Regions from separate parts of the Alkalihalobacterium sp. TH-98 genome, predicted to be linked through region 2. Evidence: a T-box and tRNA genes for the amino acid it is inferred to sense, from the RefSeq annotation. Region 2 holds a T-box; the other holds one or more tRNA genes.
The links. The T-box of region 2 lies ahead of thrS (threonine--tRNA ligase). A T-box ahead of a tRNA ligase gene usually reads a tRNA of that ligase, here a tRNA-Thr.

Region 1 (5,727 bases), on a different contig from region 2:
TCTTTATACGGCAGCATAATATCAAGTAAAATCAAATCAGGTACTTCTTTAAGAGCTAATTCAATTGCTTCATTACCATCATGTGCACAAGTGACATTGAAGCCTTCTTTTTCTAAACTAAACTTCAAGATATCTGCAATTGGTTTCTCATCATCTACTACAAGAATGCGGTTATCCATTCTAATCGCCCCTAACCTAGTTTACGTTTACTTATCTTCATATTTTAACATATTAACTGTTCACAAAAGTAGATATATAGCTTTTACCCAGATGTTCCATAATTCAAAAGCGGAAGGGTGGGAGTATCGCACTAGACATTAATTGTTAAAGTTACTCAACCCAAGTGACGGCCATTGTTTAACGGTGGCATATAGACTGAAGCCTTCCATTTGAGATATTAGATATACACAGAGCTACTTTTGGTGTGCTAAAGAAGGAGTTTATCCTTTTTACGGACTGAGAGGCCCCTATTTTAACAAAATCCTTTATTTTTTGTGCTTGGCGGACTCAGGTACCTCTATTTGATAAAAATCACCCAAAATGAACACAAAAACCATTAAATAAGGGCCTCTCATTCCGTTTATGGCTAAAAAAGGTAGTTATTACATAAATAAGAGCTTCTGAGTCCGCTAATTTTGTATACTCGAGCATTTTTCCATCTATTATGCATACTAAACTATGAATCTGTAATTATTGGGATAAGAACTACCTCTTTCTTGTAGAGTATAAAAAAAGAGGCTGACCCATGAGTCAGCCTCCGTATATGTTAACGATTTAAATAGTCCATTGGGTTTTGAAGCTTACCGTTATGATACACTTCAAAATGGAGGTGAATTCCTGTTGAATTTCCTGTGGTCCCCATTACACCTATTTTTTGACCTTTAGCAACTGTTTGACCTACTCGAACGTCAATAGAAGCTAAATGTGCATATAATGTTTCAACTCCATTGTTATGATTGATGCGGATCGTATTCCCGTATCCACCTTGCCATCCTGCTGAAACAATCGTTCCATTGTCTGCAGCTAAAATATTGTAGTTACTAGGACGTGCAATATCAATTCCTTTATGGAAACGGCCCCAACGGTTTCCTTGGTAACTTGAAATATAACCACCAACAGCCGGCCAACCTAGATTACCCGTTCCACGCGAAGTCGATTGTTTTGTTCCCTTAACTACAATACGATTAACTGCTTCTTCTACAACTTCCTCTTCACGGATTTTTCGCTTAACCGTTTGACCATTTCGCTCTACGATTTCATAGCTTACAATCCGTTTTCCTGGTTTTCCTTCTTGCACAATTTTCGTATCGCCTTTCCACATCGACGAATCTTCTTTCGTTTCTGTTTGGAAAGTAATTTCTTCTTCGACTTTTGTTACCTTCTCGACTAGAACAGTAATAGTAGGTTTATAGGCTGTTACATTGACTTTTTGCCCAATTTGTAGAAGTGTATCCTCAGTGATATCAGGATTTAGCTCTAGTAACTCGTTCGTTGATAAGTTATGCTTACTCGCAATGGACCCAAGAACATCCCCTACATCAACGGAATACGTTTCCTCAGTTAGCGTACCGAGTTTTAGCATTTTAATCGCTTCGTTTTTTGATAAAATATCACTTGGACGAGCTAGGCTGTATTCGTACTCTACTTCCGATGATAAAGAAATCTCCTGAATTTCTGTTTCTCCTACACTTGGTTCTACCGAGTGCTCTACATCTTCTTTATCCTCTTCATAAGACACTAACTCATCTTCTGATACATACTGTAATTTAAAATCCCGTAAGACCTGTTCTGCTGTTTCTTGTTCTTCAACGAATAAAACGGTCTCATCGTCAAAACGCATCGCTACAGCTTCAGCTTTTATGGTTAAAAGCTCATCTAGTTTTTCCACCGTTTCTTCTGTTTTTGTTCTTGCTTGGAATACTCGTTCTGGAATAAGCTTAACATCTTGGCCAATCATTAGATTAAATGATTCATATTGTTTAGTGTATTGGTTAATCTTTTGATCCACTAGTCTTTGATAGTCTTCCGTATCATTAATAGAACCAATTCTTTCACCATCTACATACACGTGATAGATCGTTTGTAATGAACTATCGCTATTTTCATTAGCTAGCACTGCAGGCGCTGTTAACAATAAAGCTGAACATGCTGCTACACTAGTCGCAAGTTTTACATTATGTATGGAATTATGTACAAAGCTCTTACATTTTTCTAGTAAATTACTGTGCCTAAACCTATTACTTTCATCGGCACTTGTCGATTTAAACAGATTCATAAGATCCTCCTAAAACTCTCTTACATCCAAAGTTGCTCTATTAGACAAACTTAGACAACTTTTATCATTTTAACATAAAGCGATTTAAAATGTGTCAGATAATTGAAAATGAAATGTTTATGTAATAATCCTACACGAAATAGCTTTTCCTAAAGGAAGGTGGTCTTTTCTATTTCTCCTGTTAAAGGCAAAAAAAAAACACCATCTAAACGGTGTATTTGTCGTTACTCGATATATATGATTATGGTAAATCTTTAATATTTATTCCGAAGAATAAAATAAATGGTGCCGGCGAGAGGACTTGAACCCCCAACCTACTGATTACAAGTCAGTTGCTCTACCAATTGAGCTACACCGGCATACATATTTAAGGTATTAGCAACTTACTAAAGTAAATGGTGGCTCGGGACGGAATCGAACCGCCGACACATGGATTTTCAGTCCATTGCTCTACCGACTGAGCTACCGAGCCTAAAAATAAAAAGCTTGGCGACGTCCTACTCTCACAGGGGGAAGCCCCCAACTACCATCGGCGCTAAAGAGCTTAACTTCCGTGTTCGGCATGGGAACGGGTGTGACCTCTTTGCCATCATCACCAAACTTTTTATTATGGCGGTCCCGACGGGAATCGAACCCGCGATCTCCTGCGTGACAGGCAGGCATGTTAACCGCTACACCACGGGACCATAATAATATTTAATTTTCAATGTAATTGGTGACCCGTACGGGATTCGAACCCGTGTTACCGCCGTGAAAGGGCGGTGTCTTAACCGCTTGACCAACGGGCCACTTTAATTTAAAGTGGTGAGCCATGAAGGACTCGAACCTTCGACCCTCTGATTAAAAGTCAGATGCTCTACCAACTGAGCTAATGGCTCCTAGATTAAGGATGATTATTCAAATTGATGTTTCTTCCTCTACCAGTATTTCTTTGAAGATTGATGCGTCGAAACAACTCGTAGTAGTTCGAAGATGCCTATGCTCGTTGCTCTACCAACTGAGCTAATGGCTCTCATATTTGTTAATGTTTCTTAACGACAAGAATTATATTAACATAAGTATTTATCGTTTTCAAGTAGTTTTTTAAAAAAAGTTTTTTCTTTTTTTATTACTTGGACAAGCACTTGAACAACCTTTAATAGAATACTGTAAAACTCGTTCATTTTCAAGTCTTTTTTGTTCGTTTACAATTATAAATTCTCGGTAAAGAAGTAGACTCGACTGACGTAGTAAACAATTTTAGGAATTAAGTATAAGACAACTACACCTCTGTCTTCGCTAAAAAGCTAGCCAATGGCAGTTATCTTCAAAGGCTATTTTCATATTTTGATTGCTGTAGAGCCGATTTATTTATAAAAATAAAGGCAAGAACAAGCTTTTACTTATTCTTGCCTAAAGTTATAAAATTTAAACAAACACACCACGAATTAAGTTTGTTTGATTACGATCTGGACCTACTGAGAAGATTGCTAAAGGAATACCTGTTAATTGAGATACACGTTCAATATAATGACGCGCATTAGGAGGTAGTTCGTCTAATGAACGAACACCTGTAATATCTTCTTCCCATCCTGGTAACTCTTCATATACAGGCTCACATTCCGCTAGAACTTTTAAGCTAGCTGGAAATTCGTCAATAATTTCACCTTTATATTTATAGGCTGTACAAATTTTTAACGTTTTAATTCCTGTTAGAACATCAATTGAATTCAGTGATAAGTCCGTAAGACCACTTACGCGACGGGCATGTCGTACGACAACACTGTCAAACCAACCGACACGGCGCGGTCGACCTGTTGTCGTTCCATATTCATTACCTACTTCACGAATTTGATGACCAATTTCATCATGAAGTTCCGTTGGGAATGGACCATCACCTACACGTGTTGTATACGCTTTTGAAACTCCTACTACATGATGAATTTTTGATGGACCTACACCAGAACCGATTGTAACCCCACCAGCAATTGGGTTAGAAGAAGTAACAAAAGGATATGTACCTTGGTCAATATCAAGCATAACTCCTTGTGCACCTTCAAAAAGTACACGACGACCATCATCTAATGCATTGTTTAAAACAACAGATGTATCACAAACATAATGCGCAATTTGTTGTCCATATTCATAGTACTCATCCAGGAAGTCTTCTTTTTTAAATCCTTCGACTTCATAGTACTTCTCAAACATACGGTTTTTCTCTTCTAAATTACGTTCCACTTTTTGCTCAAATTCTTCACGATCGAGTAAATCTGCAATTCGGATACCGATACGCGCTGCCTTATCCATATAAGCAGGTCCGATACCTTTTTTTGTTGTTCCAATTTTATTTGCACCTTTACGCTCTTCTTCTACGATATCTAACTTCAGATGATAAGGTAGAATGACGTGCGCTCTATTACTAATTCGAAGGTTGCTTGTATCTACATTTCGGTCATGTAAATACTTTAGTTCTTCGACTAGTGCTTTAGGGTCGATAACCATACCGTTCCCAATCACACAGATTTTGTCTTTATAAAAAATTCCTGATGGAATCAAATGTAGTTTATACTTCTCTCCACCGAAAACAATTGTATGTCCTGCGTTGTTTCCACCTTGATAGCGTGCAACTACTTCTGCTTTTTCAGAAAGATAGTCTGTAATTTTACCCTTTCCTTCGTCTCCCCATTGCGTTCCAACAACTACTACTGATGACATTATGTGCACCTCCACAATTGCTTTTACACCTCTATATATGTTGTGTAAATATTAATGATCTTACTCAAACCATAGCTAGTTTATCAATTTACATCCTTAAAGTCAATAAAACCCGAACATTATTTAATATTTTTTATTAATTTGTTCGTTAAAACTTGTTAAATTCGTTAGTGAAGATCATTTGGAATGAAGAATGAAGCCACAACATCAAGTTAAAGCCAGTCTACTCATAATTCAGTTTTCCTCACTACTACAAAACCCATGCTGTTTCAGCATGGGTTTTGTGTCATTGATTATTGTTAACCTTAATCGTTATGCTCCAGGTGGAATACTACTTTCATCATGACGTCTATCTAAGGTAACGAATTTATTATACTCTTTTACGAAAGCAAGCTCGACTGTTCCAACAGGACCGTTACGTTGCTTGGCTATAATAATTTCAATGATATTTTTATTCTCAGATTCCTTATCATAGTAATCATCACGATATAAGAAGGCAACGATATCGGCATCCTGCTCGATACTTCCCGATTCACGAATATCACTCATCATCGGTCGTTTATCTTGTCTTGATTCTACACCACGTGATAACTGTGAAAGAGCGATTACTGGAACTTCTAATTCTCTGGCAATGGCCTTTAATGTACGAGAAATTTCAGAGACTTCTTGTTGACGATTTTCGCCGCCTCTTCCACTTCCTTGGATAAGTTGCAAATAGTCAATCAAGATCATTCCTAAGCCTTTCTCTTGCTTGAGAC
Region 2 (5,727 bases):
AGAAGGTAAAAATAACAGCAAAGTACCTTATTCTAGAAATATATTTATTGATTGTCCTGAAAAAGTGTTAATCGATTGTGGAGCAGATCCTAAAACTCTTTTAGAGATTAACGACCAGTTTGGTATTGAATTAATAGTAAATACTCATTATCATCCAGATCATACTCAATATAATCATCTTTTCCCAAAAGCCCAAAAGTGGATAAATCCACTTGAGTTTAACACAGCAAGATCAATTGAAGGGATTGCAAAAGCTAATGGGATATATGAAGAATGGGGAGAGGCTGGAATTGAGCAGTGGAAAAAACAACTGCCTCAGGAATGGGTAAACAATTTACAGCAAATTTCGGGAACGTATCAATATGAAGTCGAATATTCCTTTGGGGGAGTGAAAACGGTCCTCTTACACACACCAGGACACACAGCTGGTTTATCTTCGCCTTATTTCCCAGACTTGGGGGTAGTCTATGTTGGCGATTATGATATGACAACATTTGGGCCATGGTATAACGGTACCGATGGAAGTATTGAGGACTTTATTGAGTCTGGAAAACGCCTGTTGACTCTTGATGTAGATACCTTTATAACCGGGCACCAAAAAGGCTTATTTACGAAACAAGAATTCCAAGTTGAAATGCAGCGATTTTTAGAAGTGATTGATAAGCGCGATGAAATGATCGATTATTATGCTCGGCAAGGATTAAGCTTTGAAGAATTAACAAACATTGGGATATTTTATCCGAAGGAAGTACTAAAAGTACCTATTTTTAAAACGTGGGAACGTAGTGGAATCCGAAAACATCTACGGCGTCTTAACCTTACTGTATCTAAAATGCCCGAGGCGTATGCAGTAACAAAATAAAAATAGACTAATAAGAGAATTATATTAATAATAAAATTGAAAGGAGGAGAATGTTCCATTGGAGATGGATGGGCATCGAACGTATGCAACCTTTGAATGTGACCATTGTTTAATTGAACTTACTGAACATGATGACGATTCAGTTGATGAGGAATCCAAAGAGTTTTATAAATCTTTAGCACAAATGATTGTCAGCAGTTATGACAGATAAAGAACATATATCGTACGCTTATTTGTTTTTATAACAAATAAGCGTATTTTTTAGTTCTTTTTTTTATAGCTTGTCATAGGAATGAATTAGAATGATTTGTCATGCACGAAGGCTTACAACCGGGAGACGGTACAATAAATTGTTAATTCATCGGTTAAGGGGGATTTACCATTGATTGCTATTCAATTTGAATCTCAGCAAGATTGCCAACAAGTCTATAATCAACTTACCCGGTATATGTCTAAATATACTCAGTTAGGTTTACAAGTAACGTTAGACATAGAAGAGGGTGAAGAAGGTACGACGATATACATCCAATATGAAGACGATGAAATCAACTTCTATGATTCGTTTCATCCTTTATTAGCATCTGTTCTTGCTCAGCATGTGATTGAAACGAAAGAAGAAGATTGGTTACTAGAAATTATTGATCAAATGTTTTATTTTAATGATCCCGAAGAGCAAGAACAAATACTAAGTATAGCTTGTGAAATCATAAACGGAGATCGAGAAGATATACCAGCTATTCATTGTTTCTATGAGCGCGAAAATTATTTATATGAAGCCTTTGCAAAAGGCATTGACAAACATACTACATTCTACTATGAACCATTTTTAACATTTCGTTTGAAAGATTATGGTGAAATTTTAATTGATTGTGTTGAAATTGCCATAGATGAGTACTTACTAGAACAAGAGTATCAAAACATTGTGGAAAGCCTTCGCTATTTCCTAAAGACTGCTCCAAAGAAAATGAAAGAGATTCATCTTGTACATGATGGAGAATTTTCTTTTTACGATGGTGCATTTAAAGAGATTAGCAGAGAGGAAAAAGAGCTGTTCCTTGAAGAGACCTTAGTTTTTGAGGGAGACTTAGACATCGACGAGATGGTAATATCGCCACTCGTTAGTATTAATCCGGAATCACTCCATATTTACACTGATGACGTAGACCAGGGAATTATTTATACACTACAAACCATCTTTGAAGAAAGAGCTGTCATTTATCCTTTAGGTGTATTTCATCGAGTAACGTAAAAAAGTTCATAGTATTTTAAACGAAAGCTTGATTTTCTTTTAAGCAATTCATATAATTACTTACATATCAAATTTAATGATGTGTGATGTAATGATAAGGACATGAGTCTTCGTTTACGGTTTCCAGAGAAGGTAGAATTGCTGAGAACTACCTAACACGGAATGTCGACTTACCACCTTTGAACATTAGCAGGGAAATTGAAGTATCTGCTAACGGCTCCAGACCGTTATTCTGTAGAATTGAGCTATAATTGCACCTTATGTTGGCCATAAGTGTTTAGTGAATTTGATTTTTGCAATTATAGAAACAAGGGTGGAACCACGAGACTAACACTCGTCCCTTTTTGGGATGGGTGTTTTTTTATGTTTTCAAAAAGAAAAAATAGGAGTGAGTAAGATGTCTGATGTATTGCAAATTACATTTCCTGATGGTGCTGTAAAGGAGTTTCCTGCGGGAACATCAACAGAAGATATTGCAGCTTCCATTAGTCCAGGACTAAAGAAAAAATCAATTGCAGGTAAATTTAATGGTGAGTTAGTCGATTTACGTACAACTCTTCATACAGATGGAAAAATAGAAATCGTGACTCAAGACTCGGTCGACGCATTAGAAGTCATGCGCCATAGTACTGCTCACTTATTAGCTCAAGCTGTTAAGCGGCTCTTCGGTAACGTGAAGCTTGGTGTAGGTCCTGTTATTGAAAACGGATTTTATTATGATATTGACAGCGAAACACCGATTACGGCTGAAGACTTGCCGAAAATCGAGAAAGAAATGAAGAAAATCGTCAATGAGAACCTAGACATTAATCGTGTAGAAGTGAGCCGAGATGAAGCTGTAGCTCGTTATAAAGAAATTGACGACCAGCTGAAACTTGAACTGATCGAAGCAATTCCTGCGGAAGAAAAAGTAACGATTTATGAGCAAGGTGAATTCTTTGACCTTTGTCGTGGGGTTCACGTTCCATCGACTGGGAAAATAAAAGAGTTTAAATTGTTAAGCATTGCCGGTGCATACTGGCGCGGTGATAGTAAAAACAAAATGCTTCAACGTATTTACGGTACAGCGTTCTTCAAAAAAGCAGATCTAGACGAACACTTACGCTTGCTAGAAGAAGCAAAAGAACGTGATCATCGTAAATTAGGTAAAGAGCTAAGTTTATTTACGAACTCACAAAAAGTAGGACAAGGCTTGCCGTTATGGCTTCCGAAAGGCGCGACAATTCGTCGTCTGATTGAAAGATATATCGTCGACAAGGAAGTTCGCTTAGGTTATGACCACGTTTATACACCAGTACTCGGTAGTTCAGAACTATATAAAACTTCAGGTCACTGGGATCATTATCGCGACAGTATGTTCCCTGTGATGGAAATGGATAATGAAGAGCTTGTGCTTCGTCCAATGAACTGTCCTCACCATATGATGGTGTATAAGCACGATATTCATAGTTATCGCAAATTGCCTATTCGAATTGCTGAGCTTGGAACGATGCATCGTTATGAGATGAGCGGTGCGGTTACAGGGCTGCAACGAGTTCGTGGAATGACGTTAAACGATGCGCATATTTTCTGTCGTCCAGATCAAATAAAAGACGAATTCATTCGAGTTGTTCGCCTAATCCAAGAGGTTTATAAAGATTTCGGACTGAACAATTATTCATTCCGATTATCGTACAGAGATCCTGAAGATAAAGAAAAATACTTTGACGATGATGAAATGTGGAACAAAGCTCAAGGAATGTTAAAAGATGCGATGGATGAATTAGATGTGGAGTACTTTGAGGCTGAAGGAGAAGCAGCGTTTTACGGACCGAAGTTAGATGTTCAAGTGAGAACAGCATTAGGGAAAGATGAGACGTTATCTACGGTTCAACTGGATTTCTTGCTTCCGGAGCGTTTTGATCTAACATATGTCGGTGAAGATGGTAAACCTCATCGCCCTGTCGTTATTCACCGTGGCGTCGTTTCAACGATGGAACGTTTTGTTGCCTTTTTAATTGAAGAGTATAAAGGAGCGTTCCCGACTTGGCTTGCTCCAGTTCAAGTTCAAGTGATCCCAGTATCTCCTGACGTTCACTTAGAGTATGCAAAGCGTGTAACTGAAGCCTTGCAGGCAGAAGGTATCCGTGTAGAAATCGATGAACGTGATGAAAAAATCGGATATAAAATCCGTGAAGCTCAAATTCAAAAAATTCCTTACATGCTCGTTCTAGGTGATCAAGAAATTGAGAATGAAGCTGTAAATGTACGTAAATACGGTGAACAGAAGTCTACTTCCGTTCCACTAGTTGATTTTGTAAGTGAACTAAAACAAATCGTTGAACAACGTGGGAAATAAGTTAAAGTGAAGGCTGGCTCAAGATGGAGTCAGCCTTTTTTATTATTTTTAATATTTAGGTTTAATCCTTTAAAGAAAAGGGAAAATGTTTTTTATTTAAAAATGAAATGGTACTATAGTACGATAAAGGTTAATAGCGAACAACTACTAACAATTTTAATACTTGTTGAGTATCAATGACAAAAAATCGCTGTTATTATCAAGAGAAGTCAATTACAATAGAATAGTAGCCTGGGTTTAATGATGATAGCCTATAGGGTAAATGTAGCTTTCACCAATGTTAACATTTTACTTTTATAGGTATTTAGAATTAGGTGTAAGCTAAGCATCCCATGCGGCTTTGAGGGGGAGGATCTGTGAGTAATAATATCGGGTGTGAACAAGGTTTACTCACAATTTTTGAAAAAGTAAAACAAAACATAGAGAAATTAGAGCTTAACTGTGAAACTTTGAGGTATTTACAGCAGTTGGAAGACTATGCAATGGTCTTGAATGATTCTTCTATTTTAGCGGTGACAGATGGAGATGGGACCATTATTGATGTTAACGATACATTCTGTAAAATCTCGCAATATACTCGGTCTGAATTAATTGGAAAAAACCATAATGTCTTAAAATCCGGCTATCATAGCAAAGCGTTTTATAAAGACTTATGGGACACGATAAAGAGCGGTTCAGTCTGGGAAGGGGAAATCAAAAACCGCAGAAAAGATGGAACTTTTTATTGGGTAAAGACCGCGATCTATCCCTTCTTAGATGATCAGGGAAAACCTTATAAATTTATATCAGCAAGAACAGATATTACGATGGGAAAAAAATATGAACAGCATCTACGGGAACGACTAAAAAATGACTTTAAGCATGTAGTCAAAAACCTTCATAATTTAGTATTTAAAGTTGTAAAGGTAAACGGAGAGTTTGTTTTTACATTATTTGATGGTCAATTAGTAAGTATTTTAGGAATACAAAGTAAAGATATTATCAATAAATCGATAATTGAAGTTTTTTCAGAGCATATACGTGAGTTGGCAGAAGGGTACTTCGTTACAACTTTTGAGACAGGTGAAAACACTTCGTTCGAATTCTTTGACAATAACAGATATTATCATGTTACGTTATCACCTATACTTAAAGATGGCGAGGTAACTGCTATTGTCGGGTCTGTCAGTGAATTGACAGAGCTGAAGCAATCAGAGTTAAAGATAAAGCATATGGCCTACCATAACCATATTACTGACCTTCCGAATCGTATGAAACTGATTGAAGACTTAAAAAGTG

Region 1: it encodes a tRNA-Thr, which carries the amino acid that the T-box ahead of thrS (threonine--tRNA ligase) is inferred to sense. The anticodon was not compared.

What each region holds. Positions count from the first base shown of each region.
Region 1 is NZ_JBYCKM010000028.1:9,864-15,590, forward strand. It holds gene yycF (response regulator YycF) at 1-179, opposite strand, end outside; gene AC2VNP_RS11195 (peptidoglycan DD-metalloendopeptidase family protein) at 767-2,275, opposite strand; tRNA gene AC2VNP_RS11200 (tRNA-Thr) at 2,559-2,634, opposite strand; tRNA gene AC2VNP_RS11205 (tRNA-Phe) at 2,672-2,747, opposite strand; rRNA gene rrf (5S ribosomal RNA) at 2,760-2,875, opposite strand; tRNA gene AC2VNP_RS11215 (tRNA-Asp) at 2,886-2,961, opposite strand; tRNA gene AC2VNP_RS11220 (tRNA-Glu) at 2,989-3,063, opposite strand; tRNA gene AC2VNP_RS11225 (tRNA-Lys) at 3,078-3,153, opposite strand; gene AC2VNP_RS11230 (adenylosuccinate synthase) at 3,683-4,969, opposite strand; gene dnaB (replicative DNA helicase) at 5,282-5,727, opposite strand, start outside.
Region 2 is NZ_JBYCKM010000054.1:12,740-18,466, reverse strand. It holds gene AC2VNP_RS20755 (MBL fold metallo-hydrolase) at 1-862, shown strand, start outside; gene AC2VNP_RS20750 (hypothetical protein) at 921-1,073, shown strand; gene ytxC (putative sporulation protein YtxC) at 1,245-2,111, shown strand; T-box leader at 2,194-2,456, shown strand; gene thrS (threonine--tRNA ligase) at 2,509-4,449, shown strand; gene AC2VNP_RS20735 (sensor domain-containing protein) at 4,806-5,727, shown strand, end outside.